DNA from 3 places in the Ensifer sp. ENS06 genome. Region 1 is predicted to be linked to each of the others. Evidence: predicted binding sites of a transcription regulator. Region 1 holds the regulator's gene; each other region holds the start of a gene.
The links. The regulator LexA, encoded in region 1, represses DNA repair genes until DNA is damaged. The targets are predictions, from matches to a motif close to TGTTCNNNNTGTGTTCNG.
Positions count from the first base shown of each region.

Region 2: a site for LexA is predicted at 5,662-5,679, ahead of IB279_RS12920 (ribonuclease). Genes of this name have one in related genera too.
Region 3: a site for LexA is predicted at 1,506-1,523, ahead of IB279_RS25390 (ImuA family protein). Genes of this name have one in related genera too.

Region 1 is NZ_JACVBC010000001.1:1,783,738-1,791,399, reverse strand. Features, by position in the region: gene IB279_RS08895 (ethanolamine ammonia-lyase) at 1-2,037, opposite strand, end outside; gene adhP (alcohol dehydrogenase AdhP) at 2,199-3,224, opposite strand; tRNA gene IB279_RS08885 (tRNA-Ala) at 3,602-3,677, shown strand; gene IB279_RS08880 (hypothetical protein) at 3,831-4,433, opposite strand; gene IB279_RS08875 (hypothetical protein) at 4,551-5,183, opposite strand; gene IB279_RS08870 (hypothetical protein) at 5,507-5,803, shown strand; gene lexA (transcriptional repressor LexA) at 6,040-6,762, shown strand; gene IB279_RS08860 (hypothetical protein) at 6,851-7,192, opposite strand; tRNA gene IB279_RS08855 (tRNA-Cys) at 7,393-7,466, opposite strand; gene IB279_RS08850 (thermonuclease family protein) at 7,619-7,662, opposite strand, start outside.
Region 2 is NZ_JACVBC010000002.1:764,548-772,209, reverse strand. Features, by position in the region: gene IB279_RS12950 (DUF4432 family protein) at 1-789, shown strand, start outside; gene IB279_RS12945 (TIGR01244 family sulfur transferase) at 882-1,220, shown strand; gene IB279_RS12940 (cupin domain-containing protein) at 1,284-1,634, shown strand; gene IB279_RS12935 (thiamine pyrophosphate-binding protein) at 1,912-3,558, opposite strand; gene IB279_RS12930 (DMT family transporter) at 3,606-4,559, opposite strand; gene IB279_RS12925 (alpha/beta fold hydrolase) at 4,571-5,506, opposite strand; gene IB279_RS12920 (ribonuclease) at 5,693-6,475, shown strand; gene ettA (energy-dependent translational throttle protein EttA) at 6,685-7,662, shown strand, end outside.
Region 3 is NZ_JACVBC010000008.1:266,024-273,685, reverse strand. Features, by position in the region: gene IB279_RS25395 (DNA polymerase Y family protein) at 1-616, opposite strand, end outside; gene IB279_RS25390 (ImuA family protein) at 531-1,484, opposite strand; gene IB279_RS25385 (metallopeptidase family protein) at 1,654-2,088, shown strand; gene IB279_RS25380 (DUF1737 domain-containing protein) at 2,369-2,575, opposite strand; gene IB279_RS25375 (CoA ester lyase) at 2,572-3,477, opposite strand; gene IB279_RS25370 (hypothetical protein) at 3,603-3,857, shown strand; gene IB279_RS25365 (glyoxalase/bleomycin resistance/extradiol dioxygenase family protein) at 4,080-4,496, shown strand; gene leuD (3-isopropylmalate dehydratase small subunit) at 4,652-5,257, shown strand; gene IB279_RS25355 (RidA family protein) at 5,267-5,647, shown strand; gene IB279_RS25350 (MoxR family ATPase) at 5,751-6,590, shown strand; gene IB279_RS25345 (NUDIX domain-containing protein) at 6,587-7,030, shown strand; SAM riboswitch at 7,273-7,350, shown strand; gene metA (homoserine O-succinyltransferase) at 7,412-7,662, shown strand, end outside.

The DNA of each region.
Region 1 (7,662 bases):
GACCAGGATATTCTTGTCGCTCACCGACACGCCGGCATCGCCGAGCAGCCTGCGCATCTCCTCCAGGTAGGGCGAAAGATGGCCGTCATCCATGATGGCCTTGGCGTTCAGACCATCTGAGATGACAATCTGGCCCTTGGGCATATCGCCTTTCCAGGACGTCCTGATCGCGTCAATCGCCCTGATTGAGTCCGGGCTCAGCGTTTCACCGGTCGTCGGATGCGCGATGTAGTCGTTCCGGTCCTTGGACAGGGTGCGAACCGGAACGACGCTGGGCACTGCCGCTATGAACTCCGGCGTAAGCTCGGCCCAAAGAGAGAGTTTGGCGTCGTCATAAAGACCCCTCACTTTCGTCGCGAGCGACGGGTTGAGATCCCATATCTTCTCACCGTGGCCCGTGGCCAGGTCGACGCCTCTTGCCTCGACCTCCGTCATCATCCGCCTGCCCTCGGCGTAAACGGCGTCCTTGGAGCGCTTGTCCCCCTTGGCGAGGCGGTACTGATAATAGACCCAAAGAGGATCGCCGTATTTTGACGTGTAGCTGTTGTCCTTGCCGACAATTCCAAGGCGTTTGTAGAAATCCCACATCGCATCGTTGACCTTGAAGCCGAACTTATCCCTCACGCGTACGTGGTCCTGAAATGCGGTCGTGAGATAGCTCAACATCGGGTCGTTCTTGGTCGGCAGAGCAATCAGATAGGCCGGATTGGCCGGCATGATCTGATCCTGGCACCAATCCAGATCGTCCAGGCTGACGGTCATGTGCAGGGTCGTGCATATATCGAGACCGATGGTCAGCCCATGGAGCTTGCCCATGACCATGTCCTCGAGGCAGCACCGAACGAGTTGTTCTCGGCTCTTGAAGACCTCCGGCCCAATGAAGCCGGCGACGTCGTTGACATGCAGCCATGCGCCTTTCGGCTGCACTTTCGCAAGCTCCATGCCGACAGCCCGGCTGAACCCGTACTTCCGGGACTCAAGCACCATCATGTCGACGCCGTTTGCCGCGCCGTTGGTGAATTCCGAGCCCTGTCCGGTTTCGAAGTAAAGGCCGTACCGCTCCCCTGCCTTGGCGCGCGCATATTTCAGGATCTTCTCATTGGTGATGTCGAAGATCTTGTTGCAATCATCCGTACCGGCAAGGCTCTGGAACACGGTGGAAACTGTGCCGGGGAAGTCTTCGCTTACCTCACCTTGGACGTCGATGTGAGCGAGCACGCACCACGGAATGACGTCGACCAGCTTGAACGTATCCACGATGTCCTTGAGCGCCCGCTCCACCGTGACGACGCTGTCGACGGTGCTGTCCACCGGGTTGGTGCCGATGACGATGTCGCCGGTCGCATAGGAAAACGCATCGAAGACCTGCCACATGATGTCGTCGGGGTGGTCGGTCGGCGAATTCGGCTGGATACGTGCGCCCATGTATCCCTTGGCCCCCAACTTGGTGCCGGGCATGACATTGAAAATCTTCTGGCTGACGGCGATCAACTCTTCATTGCTCATCAGCTTCGGCACGCAGCCGATGGTATCGCTGGTCAGGCCATGCATGACGCCTTTGATCTCATCTTCCGATTTGGTCAGAAGAAATTCCTTCAGCTGGCCCATCGTCCAGTCTTTCAGCTTTTCTTGTTGAGCCCTGTCGGTGGTCTGCCAAATCAGTCGTTGCAGATCGTCCTCAAACAGCGGGTGCTGATCGAGGTCTGCGATCTTCGTTCTTGCCAGGAGGGCTCGGGCGTTCGTTCGGGACGTATCATTTTCCGCAGCCACAGCGATCGTCTGGTCTCCTTCCTTGAACGCATTCGCGCATCCCAGAACTTGCCGATAGGTCGTCTCGTCAAAGCCGCCCTTGATCCTGCTGATATAGGCAAAGATGTCCTCATCCTGCTTCACGTCGTCGATCACGAGGTTGCTTGGGCCTGGCGCGGCACGGGCAGCATGACCGTAGGCTGTAAGCGTGGCCGCCGCAGTTCCCGCCACCAGCAGGAGATCGCGCCTGGACAGTGCATGCTGGTCTGAGAACATGCCTTTGCTCATTGCCATTTCCTTTCTGCAAAAGGTCTATCGGCATCTCGCCCGACGGCCCTCTGGTGACCGGCGATCTAAGGAAGGCGCATAAGAGTAAATGCTCGACACGTGTCCCTTGGGCATCGACACGGACCCGGCGAGCCTCGACCAGCCGGGCCTGTCAAAGTCGATTACTGCAGGCTCATCACGATGCGACCGTCGATCTTCCCGGCTTCCATGCGGCGGAAGATCTCATTGATATTCTCGAGGCTATCCCACGAGAAATGCGGCGCGACTTTGCCTTCAGCGGCGAACTGGAGCGACTCTTCCAGGTCCTGGCGGGTGCCGACGATCGATCCACGCACGGTGATGCGCTTAAGAACAGTCTCAAAGACCGGCACCGAGATCATACCTGGGGGCAGGCCGACGAGCGCCATGGTGCCGCGCGAACGCAGGAAACCGAACGCCTGTTCCATCGCCGCGGGCGAGACTGCAGTCACAAGCGCTCCATGCACGCCGCCGGTGGCCTTGATCACCTGCTCGACCGCATCCTTGGCCTTGCCGTTGACTGTCAGGTCGGCGCCCAATTGCTTTGCAAGTGCCAGCTTGTCGTCGAAGATGTCCGCCGCGACGACATGCATGCCCATCGCCTTTGCGTACTGCACGGCCATGTGGCCAAGCCCCCCGATGCCGGAGATGGCAACCCATTCACCGGGACGGACTTCCGTTTCCTTCAACCCCTTGTAAACGGTGACCCCGGCACACAGAACCGGCGCGGCAGGACCGAACTCCAGCCCATTGGGCAGGCTGCCGACGAAATCAGGATCCGCCAGGCCATATTCGGCGAACGTCCCGTTGACCGAGTATCCCGTGTTCGACTGGGCCGCACACAGCGTCTCCCAACCGGTGCGGCAATGCGGACAGTAGCCGCAGGCGCTGTGAAGCCAGGGAACGCCGACCCTGTCGCCCTCTTTCACTCTTTTGACACCGGCGCCGACCGCCGAGACATAGCCGACACCCTCGTGCCCGGGAATGAATGGTGGGCTGGGCTTCACCGGCCAGTCGCCATTTGCAGCATGGAGATCGGTATGGCAAACGCCCGTTGCTTCGTATTTCACCAGGATCTGTCCCGGCTGCGGCGTGGGCACTGCCACTTCCTCGATCGTCAGGGGCGCGCCGAATTGCCGAACGACGGCTGCCTTCATCGCCTGAGCCATTTGCCAATCCTCCTCCAATCGCCGGGCCACGGAGAGGTTTCTTATGGGAACAGTGGGCCGGCAGGGGCCTATCTCACATACGAAAATCGTGTAATTGGCTCGAGCATCATGGCGCTCACAGCCAGTGCCCGGACGTCATTTCCTGCTTGGCGTATACCGCCAACATTTCAACGCAGTTCACGTAGCGCCATCGTCAGGTTGCAGCGTAAACCCGCCGGCAGAGTTCGACAATGGGTGGAGTGCAGAAGCGGTTCAGAGACCGACTGCCTTCGGCGCCCGGCCGGATCGAACAACGCATATCGTGCAACGGCGCTCGAGCGGGCGCGCTGGCGCGCGTATTGACAGGATCGGCGCCGGTCGTGTTGACTGAATGCTACGGGGCCGTAGCTCAGTTGGGAGAGCGCCGCAATCGCACTGCGGAGGTCGAGGGTTCGACTCCCTTCGGCTCCACCAAAACGATCAGAAGGTGCCCGGTTGCCGAGGTATCGGAACAGCGGCTGATTTGTCATCAGCAGATCGCCAGTTCGAGTCTTTCCGGGGACACCACCATGCTAAGCCACCGTTCGGCCTTCGCGAAACGCTGCCCGATCCCGTGGCCACCTGTTTTCAGAGGCTGAACGGATCCCGCGCCGATCGCTTCTCGCTCGGTGCACTGAACGGGTCGGCTTTCTTCTCCTTGGACTTGCGGCCCTCGTCGGCGATGATCTCGTCGACCGCCCTCTGGCACTTCATCAGCTCGTCGGCCGCCGGGCCGGTGCCGCGCAGGCTGAGATTTGCGATGACGCGATCTTCAAACGCGATGGCCAAGGCCCGCTTGCGCACGAAGCCCGTCAGGAACTCGGCGTCGGTGACGTTCACGAACAGAAACTTTTCGCTCGCATCACCGGCAGCGGTCGCCGAAGCGCTCCAGGGATCGGTCTTGTCGAAGCGGAAGGTCAGGTCGTACTCTTTGCCGACCTCGAGCGACCTCCAGTCGTCGCTGGCGAAGCTCATATAGAGCGGCGACTCGGAGCCCTTGGGATAGAACCCAAGGCGCAAGGTGACCCCGCCGTCGAATACCGACGAGATGAAGCAGGAGCCCTCCATCGAGGTGTCGGAAGCAACGGTCCAGCCGTCGACATCCTTCCACTTGATGATTTCGGACTCCTCAGCCGCGGCCGATCCCGCGGCGATCAGACAGCTTACCAATCCGACCAGCAATCTACGCATGCAAAACCCCCGTTTGCCCGCATTTTGATAGGTCCCCGCATCGCTGTCGAGGGTGCCTAGCCGATACCAGGCAATATTTTAGGAATATTCACCTCTCCGCGGCAAGCGGACTGCCCATCACATGGCGAAAGGATCTTTCGATGACTTGGTCTGGCCGCCGCCGGCAAAGGGATCGTTGTTCGGCGCATTGCCGCCGGCGCCCGCAAAGGGATCGTTCGCCGCTCCCTGACCGCCATTCGGGATCAAGGCGCTCACCGCCTCCTGGCACTTGAACATCTCGCTTACCGCCTTCATCGAATCACGCAGGCTGAGGCTCGCGACGACGCGCCCCTCGAAGGCCAGCGCCAAGGTGTTCTTGCGAACGAATTCGGTAAAGAAGTCGGTGTTGGAAAAGTTGACGACAAGGGCCTTGGCGCCGGTCAGATCAACACCGAACGCAACGGCCGGCCACTGACGACCACGGTCGAGCTGCAAGGCAACATCGTATTCCCGCTGCGGCTCGATGGATTTCCATTCGGCATTGCCGATCGAAAGAAACGCCAGGTTCGTCGATCCCCGCGGATAAAAGCCGATACGAAGGATAGCGCCGGCGTCATAGCTCGTCGCCGCGTAACACGAGCCTCCCAGGGAAGGATCGGATCCCACCGTCCAGGCGTTGATCCGTTTCCAGATATTCGAACGCCCTTCTTCGGCAGACGCCGCTCCAGCCGTGAGCAACAGGCCGAGCACCACCAACGACAATCTATGCATGCAACCACCCCACTTTCCACGCAAAGTTATCTTTTTTTAGAGGCCTGTCGAGACGGTGAAGGCCCTTCCCCGCAGGGATTTTTGCGCGCCCCAGGCCCGATGCGAAAGCTGGCAGCTCCGATGCATTCTCCGCGCCGGTCCATGAAGAACGGCCGAGACGAGGTTGAGATGGAGCGGCTGGCGCAAATCAGCCACAGCCTGCGGGCAAAGAGCTGTTGAACATGGCAGAGTGATCGCCATGCTTGCTGGACTTCGGAACGAAAGCGCGGTTCACATCGTTTACCAACCCGTAGTCCCACCCCTTCATCAAGTGGACGATCACCGTGCTTGCCGCCCTGCTTCTCGCTTCGATAGTCGCATCGCCCAATATGCCTGACGTCAAGCTCAGTGCCGCGACGGTGGATGAACTCCAGACCGATTTCGAACGGGCCGTGCCGTGCCATCAGATCGATGGACGCAATGTTTGGAAGGGCGCGCTCGCGTTCTACATCCAGTCCTTCGTTTATGACGGCGATACGCCCGTTGCGACCGATGCGGCCGACGCAGTGCTTCCGGAAGACAACAGCGCCGAGACGGTGAAGGAGTTCGAAGACGCCTGCTCGGCCTCGCAAGCGACTTAAGTCTCTCCGCGAAGAGAGCCGCGATTCGTTCGAATCACGCGCGCGACCGGCCTGCCCGGCGCTGTTTTGGGACGCAACCGTCGCCGAAAACCGCCCCGCTCCCGCAAAAGTGACCAATCGACCCCCACAGAAGCAGCCAGTTGCCTGAATTCACGGAATTTTAGGCACTTGCGGAACACATATGGAACAGATAGTGTCTGTTCTTGATTTGTTTCACGCCTCTGGAGCGACGTGCCATGCTGACCCGCAAGCAACAGGAATTGCTTCTGTTCATCCACGAACGCATGAAGGAGTCGGGCGTACCGCCGTCTTTCGATGAAATGAAGGATGCGCTCGACCTGGCGTCGAAGTCCGGCATTCACCGTTTGATCACGGCGCTCGAAGAACGCGGGTTCATTCGCCGGTTGCCGAACCGGGCGCGCGCGCTCGAAGTCATCAAGCTTCCGGAAGCCTACGCCGCCGGCCAGCAACAGCCGCGCAGAGGCTTCTCGCCGAGCGTGATCGAGGGCAGCCTCGGAAAGCCGCCGGCCGCCGCTCCTGCCACGCCGAAGCCGGCGCCGGTCGCCGAAAGCACGTCTGTTTCCGTCCCGGTGATGGGGCGCATCGCTGCCGGCGTGCCGATCTCGGCGATCCAGAACAACACCCATGACATTACCGTTCCGCTCGACATGATCGGCAGCGGCGAGCATTACGCCCTCGAAGTAAAGGGCGATTCGATGATCGAGGCCGGCATCTTCGATGGCGACACGGTGATCATCCGCAACGGCAACTCGGCCAATCCCGGCGACATCATCGTGGCGCTCGTGGACGACGAGGAAGCGACGCTGAAGCGCTTCCGTCGCAAGGGCGCGTCGATTGCGCTCGAAGCGGCCAACCCCGCCTACGAGACGCGCATTTTCGGACCAGATCGCGTGAAGATCCAGGGCAAGCTCGTCGGGCTGATCCGCCGCTACCATTGAATTCCAGGCAGAACGCCGAATCAAAAGAGCCTCGCCACTGAAAGTGGCGAGGCTCTTTCCATTTAAGGCGACCTGAAATCCAGATCGCTTATTCGTGGATCGTGTATTCGCCGAGTTCGCAGAGATCCTGCGTGTCCTCGGTCGTATCGAGGGCCGAGCCTTCCTCGAATTCGAATCGCATGTCGTATTTGCAGACGTCCCGCCCGTCGGCAATCGTGATCTCCATGCTCTCGCCGGGGTTCAGGACCTGCCGACCGAAAACATCGTCTTCCCATTCATTGACGCCGACCGGCGACGTATAGAAATTCGTCAGTACCGCGCCGGTGTTGTTCTTCAGCTGGAAAACCAGGTCGTCCGCGCGCGCCTCAATAGCGGTCGCAGCAAAACACGCCAACGCCGTCAGGATCAGTCTCTTTTTCATTGATGCCATTGCCTCCGTTCTTAATGTTGACGGACGCTACCGATGCGGTTGATCTCAGCGGAGTCATCGTTCCCCCTCTACCGAATTCACCGAAGCGATAAGATCCGACGGAGGCATAGGAGACGTGGCTTGCGCGGACGTGGGGTCGCGAATATTACCGCGCTGCCCTAAGGCAGAACGTCAAACCAAACTTCACGAGGTGAGATTTTTGGAGGCCTCGCCCGGAATTGAACCGGGGTACAAGGATTTGCAGTCCTCTGCGTCACCACTCCGCCACGAGGCCTCACAGCTCGGATAACCAAGCGTTGGCGCGGATTTAGAATGATTGCAGAAAAACCGCAAGAGGCATTTTCTGAAAAACGCGCCGTCGAATTGCAGGACGGATACTTTCCACAGAACGATCGACGATGTCCGCCGATCGTCTCCCAGGTGATCTCAGCACCAGGGCGTCGGGCGCCCTTCCCACGGCCGCACGAGCC
Region 2 (7,662 bases), on a different contig from region 1:
CGGCTCTCGGCGCTCGATATCGCCGCCTTCGTCGTCGACGGTATCGACCTGTCGCCGGGTGCTGCGATCCCGTCGGATGGGGACCCGAGGATCGACCGGGCGCTGGCCGGTTTTCTCTTTACCTGCGGTCCAGACCATATCCGCCATCCCGAGGCGATCGAAGGTGGCGCGGAAGGCGCATGCTATCCGCTGCACGGGTCACTGGCCGGAACAGCCGTCAGCCACGCGGAGATGGCGAGCGACGGGGCCGAGTGCACGGCGACGATCGAGGTGGCGCTCGCCGATGGCGGGCGGGCGCGGGTCGAGCGGCGCTGGCGGATCGATGCCGCGCGGCACGAAGTGGTGCTCGAAGATCGCGTCGTCAATTCCGGCGTCACCGCCTTTCCGCCTGTCATGATGTATCACCTCAACATTGGCGGCCGGTTGCTCGGGGACGAGACCCGCATCGTCAGCGCTTCGCTTGCAGGCGGGGAGAGCGCCTGGTGCTTCGGCACCGGCGAGAGCGCACATTTCTGCCTGCCGGCGGCCATCGGTTCCGATGGCTGGTCGGAGGTCACGCTTGCGGACCTCGCGGGGCTCGGCGGCCGAAATCTGAAAGTGCGGTTCCGGGCCGATACTTTGCCCTTCCTGCAGATGTGGCGCTGCCAGCGCGGCGAGGCCAACGTGATCAGCATCGAGCCGGTATCGCACCGGATCGCCAAACGGCCGGAGTTGGCTGCGGCCGGGGAACTGACACCGCTTCAGCCGGGCGAGGCGCGCAGCTACGCCATCGCCTTTTCGGTCGTCTGATCCTGCGCCTTGACGATGCGGCTTTTGAATTGACGGGAGATAAGGCTGCGCCTACATCAGAGGCCGGGAAATTTGCCTCAAGGAAGACGACCATGGACATCCGCCAGATCAACGACGAATACTCGGTTACCGGCCAGATCGCGGTCGAGGACCTCGACCAGATCAAGGCGCTCGGCTTCAAGTCCATCGTCTGCCACCGCCCGGACTTCGAGGCGCCGGACCAGCCGACCTTTGATTCCATCGCCGCCCGTGCCGAAGAACTCGGCATCGAAACCAAGCACATTCCCGTCGGCCCGATGGGCGTGACCGCCGATGCCGTGAAGAGCATGGTCGACGCGCTCGACGAGTTCCAGCGGCCGATGCTCGGCTATTGCCGTTCCGGCGCGCGCTCGACGGCCGTCTACCAGCAGACCCAGCATATCCGCGGCTGAGCCACGCAAAATCCAAACTCTCGCGCTCGGCCGCATCGTTCCATCTGACAGTGGAGGACCGGCATGGCCGAAGCGCATCTCATTTCGCGGGAGCAATGGGCGGATGAGCCCGACGCCTGGAAGGGCGAATTCGAGGGCGGCGCCTATGGCGCAGGCCTTTCGGTGATCTTCGTTTCCACCGACGAGATCGGGTACGGGCCGAAATTGCACCGCCATCCCTATCCGGAAACCTTCATCGTCCGCGTCGGCCGCGCCCGCTTCACCGTCGGCGACCGCATCATCGATGCCGAGGCCGGTCAGATCGTCGTGGCGCCGGCCAATGTGCCGCACAAGTTCGAGAACCTCGGGCCGGGGCGCCTGGAGACGACCGATCTGCATGAGGCCGGTGCGTTTTCGACGGAATGGCTGGAGTAAGCGGCTGGACGTATCTCGCAGGCAGTTAGCGGGCGTGATCGTTCCCCGCGCCGCCGAGGCGGCGCTGCTGGATTCGGTGGCCGATCGGCGTTCAATTGGCGCACGACGCCCTGGGAAGCGTCGCTTCGCCCGCACGCTGGCAGGCACAGAAGCGCGGGCGCGTGGGAAGAAGGCCCCCGTCGCAAATGCTCCAGCGCCCTCATTCCTGTGCTTGTCACAGGAATCCAGCCACGGCGCGTCTGCGCCGTGATTGAACCCTTTCTTGAACAAAGCCTGCTCAGCCTGCCCTGATCTCGCTCAGTGTGCGCGTCGGCGTGATCGCTTCGGGATCGAGCTTGATCTCGATGATCGACGGCTTGCCACTGGCGCGCGCCCTGAGGAAGGCGTCGGCAAACTCTTCCGTCCGCTCCACCGTCTCGCCGTGGCCGCCATAGGCGCGGGCAAGGGCTGCGAAATCCGGGTTGGTGAGATCGGTGGCGCTGACGCGGCCGGGATAGTCGCGCTCCTGGTGCATGCGGATCGTGCCGTAGATACCGTTGTTGACGACGACGGTGATGATCGGCAGGCGGTAGCGCACGGCGGTTGCGAATTCCTGGCCGTGCATCAGGAAGCAGCCATCCCCGGCAAAGCAGATGACTTCGCGATCCGGATGCAGCTGCTTGGCGGCGACCGCCGCCGGCAGGCCGTAACCCATTGAGCCCGAAGCCGGGGCTGCCTGGGTGGCGTAGCGGCGGAAGCGGTGGAAGCGATGCACCCAGGTGGCGTAGTTGCCGGCGCCGTTGGTGAAGATCGTATCCTCCGGCACGTTCGCCTCGATCCAGTTCATGATCGGGCCCATCTGCACCGCGCCCGGGCCGGTTTCCGGCGGGGTCGACCACTTGAGATAGGCGGCGTGCATGGTCTCGGTGCGTGCGGACCAGCTCGGTTCGCTCGGCGGTGCAAGGCTTTCGAGCGCGGCGACGAAGTCGCGCGGGCTGGCGGCAATCGCCAGCTCCGGCCTGTAAACACGGCCGAGCTCGGAACTGTCAGGATGCACATGCACCAGCGTCTGGTGTGGGTAGGGGCTGTCCATCAGCGTGTAGCCGGACGAGGGCATTTCCGAGAAGCGGCCGCCGATAAGCAGGATGAGATCCGCTTCCTTGACCTCTTTTGCCAGAGTGGGGTTGATGCCGATGCCGACGTCGCCGGCGTACATCGGGTGCAGGTGATCAAACAGCATCTGGCGACGGAAGGAGCAGCCGACCGGCAGCTTCCAGCGTTCAGCGAAGCGCTGGAATTCAGCAACGCTTTCCGCTGTCCAGCGAGTGCCGCCGAGGACGGCGATCGGGCGCTTGGCGTTGCTCAGCATTTCGCCGAGCCGCTTCATCTGCGCCGGACCTGGATGACCCTCGACCGGCTGGTAGGGTTTGGCGGCGGGCGCCTCGGCGCTGCGCGTCAGCATGTCCTCGGGGAGCGTCAGCACGACAGGGCCGGGGCGGCCGGAGGTGGCGACCGCGAAGGCGCGGGTGACGAATTCCGGAATGCGGGCGGGATCGTCGATCTCGCCCACCCATTTGGCGACCTCGGTGAAGGCGCGGCGGTATTCGATCTCCTGGAAGGCCTCGCGCTCGCGCGCTTCGCTCTGCACCTGGCCGATGAAGAGGATCATCGGGATCGAATCCTGCTTGGCGACATGGAGGCCGGCGGAAGCGTTGGTCGCGCCAGGGCCGCGGGTCACCATGCAGATGCCGGGCTCGCCGGTCAGCCGCCCCCAGGCATCCGCCATCATCGCGGCCCCGCCTTCCTGGCGGCAGACGAGCACGTCGATGTAGGTGTCGTAAAGCGCGTCGAGCACGGCGAGATAGCTTTCCCCCGGCACGCAGGCGATGCGCTTCACCCCGTTGGCGACGAGCGCGTCAACGATGAGCTGACCTCCAGTTTTCATGATATTCCTCCCGATGGTCTTTCTTTTGTTTTCAGATGGCTTTGTTGTCAGATGGCTGGCGACACCGGAGCGACGCTCGTGTCCTTGTGCACGCGGCGCTCGCGCCAGATGATGTAGAGGCCGGAGCCGATGATGATGGCGATGCCGAGCCACTTCAGCGCGTCGGGCAGGTCGCCGAAGACGAGCCAGCCGAAGATCGTGGCCGAAACGATTTCGAGATATTGCAGCGGCGCCAGCACCGAGGCCGGGGCGGCGCGATAGGCATAGACGCCGAGCACGCCTGAAATGGTGGCGGTGACTCCGACGCCGAGCAGGTAATACCAGGTATACCCTTCCGGCCAGACCGGATCGAAGATGCCGGAACCGGTGCCTTCGCCGAAATAAAGCAGCACGAGACAGAAGAGAGCGCCCCAGACGCCGGCGTGAAACTGCATCGACCAGGGGTCCTCATTTTGCGCGACCATGCGGGTTACGAGCAGGAAAACGGCAAGGCCAAAGGCGGCCACAACAGGCAGAAGGGCGATCCAGCCGACCTCCTGCATGCTCGGCTGGATGACGAGCAGCGCGCCGAAGAAGCCGACACCGCAGGCGGTGTAGCGCCGCCAGCCGATCGTCTCCTTCAGGAAGATGCTGCCGAGGATCGTGAGGATGATCGGCTCAACGAAGAAGATCGCGATCGCGTCGGCGACTTCCATGACCTTCAGCGTGGTAATGAAGGAGAGCATGGTCACGACCAGCAGACCGCCGCGCAACGCGTGCAGCCCGGTCTTCTTCCAGGTGAGATCAAACAGGCTGCCGCGGAAGAGCACGATCGGCAGGATGAAGACGACCTGCAGCAGAAAGCGCACGGCGGTGATTTCGGCCGAGGGAACGGTGGCGATCGCGAGCTTGGCGAAGATGTCGATCAGCGGCGACAGAAGCACCGAGATCACCATCAGCGTCAGCCCGAAGGAGATGCGGTTGTGGTCGGCGGCGATCTTGGGAAGCGACATGTCGGCCATGATATTTCCGGTCAGCGCCGCCCTGCGACGGCGCGCAGGCACCAGGCGGCAAAGTCGGCCGTCGCCTGGTCCCGGCCGAGTTCGTTCAGTGTTTCGTGGCGCATGCCGTCATAGACGGTGACGCTAACGTCGCTGAGACCGGCGGCTTTCATCTTCGTGCCAAGCCAGCGGATGGCATTGCCCATCTCGGTCGACGGGTCAGCGCTGCCGCCGACGAGATGAATGGGCAGGTTTTTCCGGAGCCGCGCCAGCCGGTCGGGCCGGGCTCCATCGAAGGACAGGCGGAAAAGATCGAGCCAGAGCGAGACCGTCGCATCGAAGCCGCAGAGCGGGTCGGCGGCGTATTTGGCGACCTCGGCATCGTCGCGCGACAGCCAGTCGAGATCGGTCTTGCGATCCTTGATGGCGCCGCCCCACATGCCGAAGGTGAGCTTGGTCAGAAGCGGGCTCGGCACGTCAGACCCTTTGAGCGCCTTTTCGATCTTCAGGATCACCAGTCCGCCACGGCCGGCAAGGCCCGGCCGGAAGTTGGAGTTCCAGACGGCAAGCGCATCGTAGAGGCCGGGATCGGTTTCGGCGGCATTGAGCGCGATCAGTCCACCCATGGAATGGCCGAAGAGGATGACCGGCAAGTCCGGATGGGCGGTGGTCGCAATCTCCCGCACTGCCCGGATGTCCGCGAATATCTTGTCGAGGCCGTCGCGGCTCGCGAACATCCCAAGCTGGGCGTCAGGCGCCCGCGTCGCGCCGTGGCCGCGATGATCGTGGGCATAGACATGGAAGCCGTGACCGGCCATCGCCTCGGCAAAGCGGGCATATCGGCCGGAATGCTCGGCAAGGCCATGGCTGACGAGAAGGATGCCGCGGGCTTCTGTGGTTGCCGGAAAATGCCGCCAGCTCAAGCTGGCACCGGTCGGGCTCTGATGCGTCTTCACCTGCCCGAACATCTCTACTCCCGGAAGCAATCGACAGACCTTTGAGATTTCAAATCGATTTGCGTGGCAAAGGCAATCGCCGCTTGTTGATCGTTGCGCATGAGGTCACAAGCGATTTGACGGTGCATTACATTAGGGGTTGCAATTTTCCCGTTTTGGGCGATATTTGTTCCCGTTTTGTTTTTGCGGGAGGATATCATGGTCCGTTTTTGTAAAGCGATATCAGGTTCTGTGGCGGGCATCCTGGCAGCGCTGACGCTGTTGCTTGCGCCCGGCGCCTTTGCAGCCGGTGAAGACGCATCCAAGGGTGCTCCGCCGGCAAGTTCAACCAGCCGCACCGACTATGTGCTGGCGGTCAGTTGGCAGCCCGGTTTCTGCGAGACGCGGCCGCAACGCAAGGAATGCGAGAGCCAGACGGCGGAACGCTTCGATGCCACCAACCTCTCGCTGCATGGCCTGTGGCCGCTGCGCAAGAGCTATTGCGGGGTCGCGGCAGAAGCGCGGGCAACCGACCGCAAGGGCAGCTGGCTGGAGCTGCCGAAGCTTGCCATGGCCGACGACACCGCGGCGCGGCTGCTTATCGCCATGCCCGGCGTGCAATCCGGTCTCGACCGGCACCAGTGGCTGCGAAGCGGCACCTGCCAGAGCGGCTCGGTCGACGACTATTTCTCGGTGCAGCTACGCATGCTGGAAGAGCTCAACCGCTCGGCGGTCGGGTCACTTTTCCGCCAACGTGTGGGCGCGGAACTCGATGAGGCGGCGATCAAGCAGGCCTTCGACCAGAGTTTTGGCGCTGGGGCCGGCGACCGGGTGCGCATGCGCTGCCAGACCGTGCAGGGCCGCAGCATCATCACCGGGCTGACGATCGGGCTCACGGGCGATGTCATGAAGGCGCCGAGCCTCGGGCCGCTGATCCAGGCCGCAGGCACGACCGAGTTCAAATGCGCCAAGGGTATCGCCGATACTGCCGGTCGCGGGTAGGGCGTTTCGCCCGGTCGGCCATGGCAGCGCCTTATGGTGCGGCCTTCACCGCGCCGGCTTTAGGCGCCTTCCGGGAGAGCCTGCCGGGGGTGCCGATGGCGATGTTCGTTTTGGGATAGGGCGGGGGCGGATGCCTTTGATCATTGCCCCCTTCCTATAATTCGCCTACATAGCGGGCAAATTTCCTTATCCCTGCGGAGCATTCCCTCATGGCACGTCAGTTCATCTATCATATGGCCGGACTTAATAAGTCCTACGGCGCGAAGAAGGTTCTTGAGAACGTTCATCTGTCGTTCTACCCGGATGCCAAGATCGGTATCCTCGGCCCGAACGGCGCCGGTAAGTCGACGGTTCTGCGCATCATGGCCGGCCTCGACAAGGAATTCACCGGCGAGGCCTGGGTGGCCGAAGGTGCGACCGTCGGATACCTGCCGCAGGAGCCGCAGCTCGATCCGACGAAGACGGTGCTTGAAAACGCCATGGAAGGCGTCGCCAAGAAGAAGGCGATCGTCGACCGCTACAACGAATTGATGATGAACTATTCCGACGAGACGGCGGAAGAGGGCGCCAAGCTCCAGGATATCATCGACAGCCAGAACCTCTGGGATCTGGAAAGTCAGGTCGAAATGGCCATGGAAGCGCTGCGCTGCCCGCCGGGCGACGCGGAAGTCACCAACCTGTCGGGCGGTGAAAAGCGTCGTGTCGCGCTCTGCAAGCTGCTGCTCTCGCAGCCGGACCTGCTGCTCCTCGACGAACCGACCAACCACCTCGACGCCGAGACGATCGCCTGGCTCGAAAAGCACCTGCGCGAGTATCCGGGCGCCGTGCTGATGATCACCCACGACCGTTACTTCCTCGACAACGTCACCGGCTGGATCCTCGAGCTCGACCGCGGCCGCAGCATTCCCTACGAGGGCAACTACTCGGCCTACCTGGTTGCGAAGGCCAAGCGCATGCAGCAGGAAGGTCGCGAAGAGGCGTCCCGCCAGAAGGCGATCGCTCGCGAACAGGAATGGATCGCATCCAGCCCCAAGGCTCGTCAGGCCAAGTCCAAGGCGCGTATCCGCTCCTATGACGAACTGGTCAACGCGGCGGAAAACCAGCGTCCCGGCGACGCGCAGATCATCATCCCGGTCGGCGAACGTCTCGGCCAGGTGGTCATCGAGATGGAAGGCGTCACCAAGGGC
Region 3 (7,662 bases), on a different contig from region 1:
GCGCCTCGATCAGGTCGCCGATCTGCTTGAGCCCGACCCGGCCGAGTGTTTCGATCGTTTCCTGCGGCAGCCGCAGCGCCGCCATCGGCAAGGGTCCCAGCGCCCGCGCCGCCTCGTCCTCGGCAAGGATAGCGTCGGAGCCGAAACGCGCCACCGCCCAGGAGAGCCCGGCGGACGAAGAGATCGCCGCCCGGGCCTCGACCCCCAGATGGAAAAGGCGAGCGAGCAGATCGTCGAGCAGCGCTTTTTCCCCGCCGAGAAGATGGGCGCAGCCGGTAATGTCGAGAAAGAGGCCGCTGTCGCCATCGAGCGCGACGAGCGGCGTGTAGCGGCAACACCAGTCCGCCAGCCCTGCAAGCAGCGCCCGGTCGGCGGCGGGATCGGCCGGCAGCACGTCGATCTCGGGACACATGGCCCGCGCCTCGGCGACACCCTGGCCGATATGAAACCCACGCCTTTCAGCGAAACCATCGAGCGCAACGAGACGCATTGCGCTCTTCACCTTGTCGGCGAAGACGACGGGCGGATGCTCAGGACGCCCGCGGGAAAGCCACGAGTTCCCCCAGCGCTTGCGCGCGACCCGATCGGCCGGAAGATGCGGAAAGGCGAGCGACAGAATGCGCTGGTTCTGGATCTGCCGCAGCAGCGGCTGGTAGGGGCTCGACGGGGTAAAGGCGGCGGTCATGGGGGTTCCACTCCAGGAAGAAGCCGAGCGGCGCAGGAGCCCTGCTCTTCTCGGCAATGACGTGAAAGACGGGATGGCCGATGCTGCCGCGAAGCATCGATCCATCCGGTAGCGGTCGCTCGCGCGCCGGCGCCGGCTCGACGAGGAAGCGGAAGAAGGCGCTGCTCGCCTCCTCGTGTCCGGATTGGCGCAGAAGCAGAAGGGGGACGTGGCCAGCGCGCGAGCGCACATGCAGGCGTCGGCTCTCGCTGAGTGCCAGGGCAGCAGGGTTGCCGCGAATTTCAAGGATGACGGCACAGAAGCTCGGCACGGAAAGCGCGGCCTCGGCGATCCAGAGCGCATCCTTTATCGTGCGTGGCAGGCTGAAGACGAGGCCGCGGACATCGAGACCAAAGGCCTTCAGACCCAGCCCATAGGGCACACCCGCCTCGGTGGAAGCCATCGACTGGCTGATCCAGAGAACGGGGGCGGCCGGCTCGCCCTTTTCAAGCCGCGCCCGTTGACAGAGCACGCTGAGTGCTGCGGCAAAACCGGCGGCCGCACCGGCATCGCGCGTCTCGGCATTGCGGATTTCCGTCATGCCTTCGAGCGGCAGGCCGCCTTCGAGAAGATCGTCCAGATCGGGAACGCCGAGCGCCAGCGCCTTGCGGCCGGGCTCGTCTTTTTCCCGTTGACGGAAGCCGCCGGGATCGGCCGCCTTGGCGGCGCGCACGACGCCCGGAAGCCGACGGTTTTCGATCCTGGCTATGGTTTCTCGGAGCGAAAGTACCGTCTCCCGCTGCACGGCTGTGTCGGCCATGACGGTCAACTCCCATCAGAATGTTCATGTTATGTTCTATTAGATTCCAGAGCTTCCTAAATGAGTCAACAGCCAATTATAAGAATTTATTCCTGTCTCTGTGGTCAAGGAATTCAACACTCGAAAAACAAAGGCAAAATCGCTATATGGAGGGCAACAAGGAGTGCCTATGGCCCGCATTGACCAGACCGATGATTGGCGGGAACGCCACGCACCGACGCTTACCACTTTCGAGCAGCTTGCGCTGGAGGCCTATGGCCACCTGCCGCAGGAATTCCGCCAGCTGACGACCGACCTTATCATCGAAGTTGCCGACTTCCCGAGCGACGACGTTTTCGAGGACATGGCGCTGGAAACGCCTTTCGACCTGCTCGGCCTCTTCGAAGGCCGCGGCATCAGCGAACGCTTCACCATGGAAACCGGCCAGTTTCCGAACCGCATCACCCTCTACCGCCGCCCAATCATCGACTATTGGGCGGAGAACGAGGAGACGCTGGGCGACATCATCACCCACGTGCTGATCCACGAGATCGGCCACCATTTCGGCCTCTCCGACGACGACATGGAACGGATCGAGGCCAGCGTCGAGCACGTCGGCGGCTGACACTTCATTTGCTATCATCGCGCGGTGAGGGCCGCCCCTCATCCGCGTGGTGAGGAAGCCTCTCATCCGCCTGCCGGCACCTTCTCCCCGCAGGCGGGACGAAGGAAACTCGCGATACCGTTCGCATCCCAATCGGAGCACGACCGATTCCAGAAAGCAGGCCGCACACGCCGATTGTGAGCATCAACCGCGTCCCCTCGCCCCGCCTGCAGGGAGAGGGTTAGTCCTCGGGCTAAACCCGAGGAGAGGGGCAAACCTGCACGACGGCAAACAGCCTCGACTACTGCTCCGACAGCTTGATATCCGGGGTGTATTCCTTGCCCTCGACCTCCTTCACCACCGCCTGGCCGCACTGCATGTGCTGCGTGTCGGCATTGAAAGCATAGGTGGGCGAGCCATGCAGACTCCAGCCCTGGTTTAGCGCCGCCGTCACCTTGTGGCAGAAGGAAGCGTCGTCAGGGCCGGTCAGGAAGCGGAAGAGTTTCAAGATCTTGTCTTTCGTTTTTCGATGAGGTCCGCCTTGGCGGCAAGCGTTACGGCCTGGTCGAGGTGCAGCCGTTCGACCATCCGACCGCTGAGGTTGATGACGCCCTTGCCGGCGTTTTCGAGCAGCGCAAAGGCGGCGATGATCGCGCGCGCCTCGTCGACGGCGATCTGCTCCACGCCGAAGCGCTCGTTCGCCGGGCCGATCTGCGCCGGATGGATCAGCATCTTGCCGTCATAGCCCATGTCGCGGCCCTGCCGGCATTCCTCGTCGAAACCGGCACCATCGCGGAAATCGTTGAACACGGCGTCGATGACATCGAGCCCGCCGCCGCGCGCAGCAAGCAGGATCTGCATCAGCCAGGGGATGAGATAGGGCCGGCCCGGACGATCCGGAACGCCGGTCTCCTTGCGCAGGTCGTTGAGGCCGACGACGAAACAATCGAGCCTGCCACTGAAGGTACGGCCGGCCTCGGCGATTGCCGGCGCGTTGATCACCCCGCGTGGCGTCTCGATCATTGCCCAGAGGCGCAGCGTCTCCGGCGCATCGTTCTCGTCGAGCCAGTCGGCCGCCGCCTGGATATCCGCCGGGCTTTCGACCTTCGGCAACAGGATGGCGTCGGGATTGGCCGCAAGCGCCGCAGCAAGATCGCCCTGACCATAGTCGGAGCCGATCGCATTGATGCGAATGACAATCTCGCAATCCGGCCGGCTTTCCGTCAGATACTGCACCAGCGCCGCACGCGCTTCCACCTTGCGCTCGGGCGCTACCGCATCCTCGAGATCGAAGATCGCGGCATCCGTCGCGAGTTCCGCGACCTTGGCAAGCGCGCGGGCATTGTCGGCCGGCACGCAAAGCACCGAGCGGCGCAGGCGTACAGGGTGATGTTCGCTCGATTTGTTCATGCTTCAGTTGTGCCCGCCTTTGCCGCGTTCCGCAAGACGAGGCGAACCGCCGCACCCCTTTCGAGAGCCCACCTCTTGCAAGTCCGAAGGCGCGCCCCCACATCGCCATCAGAAAGGTGACGATTATGCAAAGCATTCGCTCTGTTCTCTTTACGGCCGCAGCCCTGACCATCACGTTCGCGGCCTTTGTGCTTACCGCCTCGCTGGCGCTGGCACTGGCCGGCATCGCCGCCGTCGTCGTGGTCGGCAGCGCCATTGCCACCCGGCTGAATTTCAGGCCTGCCCGCGCCACCGCGCGCCCGGCTGCCGCAGGTGCGGCCCAGGGCCAGCGCGAGATGCGCATCTGGAACGACGGCCGCGGCACGATCATCGACCTCTGATCCCTGGGTGTCGAAATCGATCCCCGGGCGTCGGAATCGATCCCCGGCGATCATTGCAATCGGGCCGATCCGTGATCGGCTCGAACCCTGTTGGCGGACTTCAAAAACCGTCATGCAGCCGGCTGCGATTTTTTTTCGACCCCATGTCGGATCGGAGATTCCATGTCCGTCCTTGAGGCAGGCCAGCACGGTCCTGGCTCTTCGAACAGGATGGAGAACGATATGGATACCCAGACGCAGCAGCCGGCACCGGTCCTCAACGGCCTTCTGCCCTATCTTCAGGTCGATGGCGCCGCCAAGGCGTCCGAATTCTACCAGAGCGCCTTCGGGGCCAAGGAAGTGGGCCGGCACCCGCTCGACGAGCAGGGCCGCACGATGCACATCCACCTCTATGTCAACGGCAGCTCGCTGATGCTCGCCGATGCCTATCCGGAATACGGCCATCCGCTGGAAAAGCCGCAGGCCTTCACCCTGACGCTCACCGTCGACGACATCGATGCCTGGTGGGACCGTGCGGTTGCCGCCGGCACCGAGGTCGTGATGCCGATCGAGGTGATGTTCTGGGGCGACCGCTACGGCCAGCTCCGCGATCCCTTCGGCGTTCTCTGGGCCATGAACAGCCCGGTGAAGGCAAGCTAAGTCCCTGCAGACAATCGAGATCCGGACGAAGCTCTCGCCGGGCGGGCATTTTCACCCGCCCGGCGAAGCGTATTTGAACAGATTTTCCTTCATTTCGGCGCAAAACTCATCTAAACGCTAGCGCAACATTCTTCTGAAATCGAAGGCCTGAAGTTATGGAAAAATTCGTCAAGCTCACCGGTGTCGCCGCCCCCCTCCCCGTCGTCAACATCGACACGGACATGATCATTCCGAAGGACTACCTGAAGACGATCAAGCGCACCGGCCTTGGCAAGGGCCTCTTCGCCGAAGCCCGCTACAATGAAGACGGCTCGGTCAACCCGGACTTCGTGCTCAACAAGCCGGCCTACCAGAACGCCAGCATTCTCGTTGCCGGCGATAACTTCGGCTGCGGCTCCTCGCGCGAGCATGCTCCGTGGGCGCTGCTCGACTTCGGCATCCGCTGCGTGATCTCCACGTCCTTTGCCGACATCTTCTACAACAACTGTTTCAAGAACGGCATCCTGCCGATCGTCGTCAGCCAGGCTGACCTCGACAAGCTGATGGACGACGCCTCGCGCGGCTCCAACGCCATCCTCTCGGTCGATCTGGAATCCCAGGAAATCACCGGTCCGGACGGCGGTTCGGTCAAGTTCGAGGTCGACGCCTTCAAGCGTCACTGCCTGCTGAACGGCCTCGACGACATCGGCCTGACGCTGGAAAAGGCAACCGCCATCGACAGCTTCGAAAAGACGGTCGGCGCCGCGCGCCCCTGGGCTTAAAACGAAGATATGGCGCGCAAGCTCATCTCCTCGGGCTCGCCCTTCGAAAAGACGGCAGGCTATTCGCGTGCCGTCGCGATGGGTGACTGGTGCTTCGTCTCCGGCACGACCGGCTATGACTACGCCACCATGACCATGCCCGAGACGGTGGAAGAGCAGGCGCGCAATTGCCTGAAGACGATCGAGGGCGCGCTGAAGGAAGCGGGCTTCTCGATGAAGGACGTGGTGCGCAACCACTATTACGTCACTGATGCCAGCTTCGCCGACCGGGTGTTCCCGATCTTCGGCGAAGTCTTCGGCGAGATCCGCCCGGCCGCAACGATGATCGTCTGCGACCTGATCCGCCCGGAAATGCTAATCGAGATCGAGGTCACCGCGCTTCGCGGCTGACCCCTTGATCGCGCCCACCCTCAAAACGATTCCGATTTAAGCCATTATGCGATAGTCCATAGGGCATGACTTCGCCTGACTTACGCTGAACCGGAAGACGCCCATGCAATTTCAAGGCACCGCCGACTATATCGCCGACAAGGACCTGATGATCGCCGTCAACGCCGCGATCCGGCTGGAGCGCCCACTGCTGGTCAAGGGCGAGCCCGGCACCGGCAAGACCGAGCTTGCCCGCCAGATCGCCGCCGCCCTTGGCCTCGAACTCATCGAATGGAGCGTCAAGTCGACGACCAAGGCACAGCAAGGCCTCTATGAATATGACGCCGTGTCGCGGCTGCGCGACAGCCAGCTCGGCGACGAGCGTGTCAACGAGGTCCGGAACTATATCCGCAAGGGCAAGCTCTGGCAGGCCTTCGAGGCCGATCGCCGCGTGGTGCTTCTGATCGACGAGATAGACAAGGCCGACATCGAGTTTCCGAACGACCTGTTGCAGGAGCTCGACCGCATGGAATTCCATGTCTACGAGACCGGCGAGATGATCGGCGCGCGTCACCGGCCGATCGTCATCATCACCTCCAACAACGAGAAGGAGCTGCCGGACGCGTTTCTGCGCCGCTGCTTCTTCCACTATATCCGCTTCCCCGATGCAGACACGCTCGCCCGCATCGTCGAGGTGCATTATCCCGGCATCCGCAAGACGCTGCTTTCGGCGGCGCTCGCCGCCTTCTACGACATCCGCCAGGTGCCGGGCCTGAAGAAGAAGCCCTCCACGTCAGAGGCGCTCGACTGGATCCGCCTGCTCGTCGCCGACGAGGTCGATCCGGCCGACCTCAGGGCCGATGCCAAGACCATGCTGCCGAAGCTGCATGGTGCGCTCCTGAAGAACGAACAAGACGTACACCTCTTCGAGCGCCTCGCCTTCATGGCCCGCCGCGACGGATGAGGCCGGACGCGCACAAGGTCCTGATCTACGACACCTGGCAGGACCGCCTGCTGGTCTTCGACGAGCCGGATTTCCCAGACATCGAGCTGCAGGTGCCCGGCGGTACGATGGAACCAGGCGAAAGCCCGGAGACATCGGCTCAGCGGGAATTCATCGAGGAAACCGGGCTGACGCCGCCGGAAGCACTCACCCATCTCGTCACGCAGGACTACCACTACCCGAAGGACGGCAGGACGATCTGTCATCGGCGGCACTACTTCCACATCGCCCTTGCCGGCGAGCAACGGCAGACCTGGATACATCAGGAAATGACGCCCTTTGGCGGCGGTGACCCGATCCGCTTTCGTTTCTTCTGGCTCGGTATCGATCAGGCTGACCGCCGGCTGGGTTATGGCATGCGGGATGCTCTAAGCCTGCTGCAGACCAGCCCCTCTCCCTGACCCTCTCCCCGCAGGCGGGGAGAGGGGACGAGGACGACGGCTGCCCCCAAGCCGAGACGTGCCGACAGCGAACCCGGCTACCAAGATGGGCCGAACGGCCACTGAGCTTAGCTCGTGGAACGATCGGGTGCGGCAAGGCCGCTTCTCCCCGCCAGCGGGGAGAAGGTCGCGGCAGCGGGATGAGGGGCAGCCGCCCCCTACGCGAATCGTTTTTCTTGACCCCCGCGGCCCACTCGCGCTATCAAATTCTCCGTGGTGATTTGGCCGGCCGGCTTGCAGCCACGTTAAACAAGTCGCTAAAGGGCCGAGGAAAGTTGGATTTCCGAGGACCGGTCGCGATCAATCGCCGCCGGTTTTTTTGTATTGATCGAGTGGAAGCCCATGCCCATCAAGATTCCCGATACGCTGCCCGCCTTCGAAACCCTCGCGCATGAGGGCGTGCGGGTGATGACCGAGACCGTGGCGATCCGTCAGGATATCCGCCCGCTCCAGATCGGGCTCCTGAACCTCATGCCGAACAAGATCAAGACAGAGATCCAGATGGCGCGCCTGATCGGCGCTTCGCCGCTGCAGGTGGAACTGTCGCTGGTGCGCATCGGCGCTCACCGCGCCAAGAACACCTCGGAAGATCA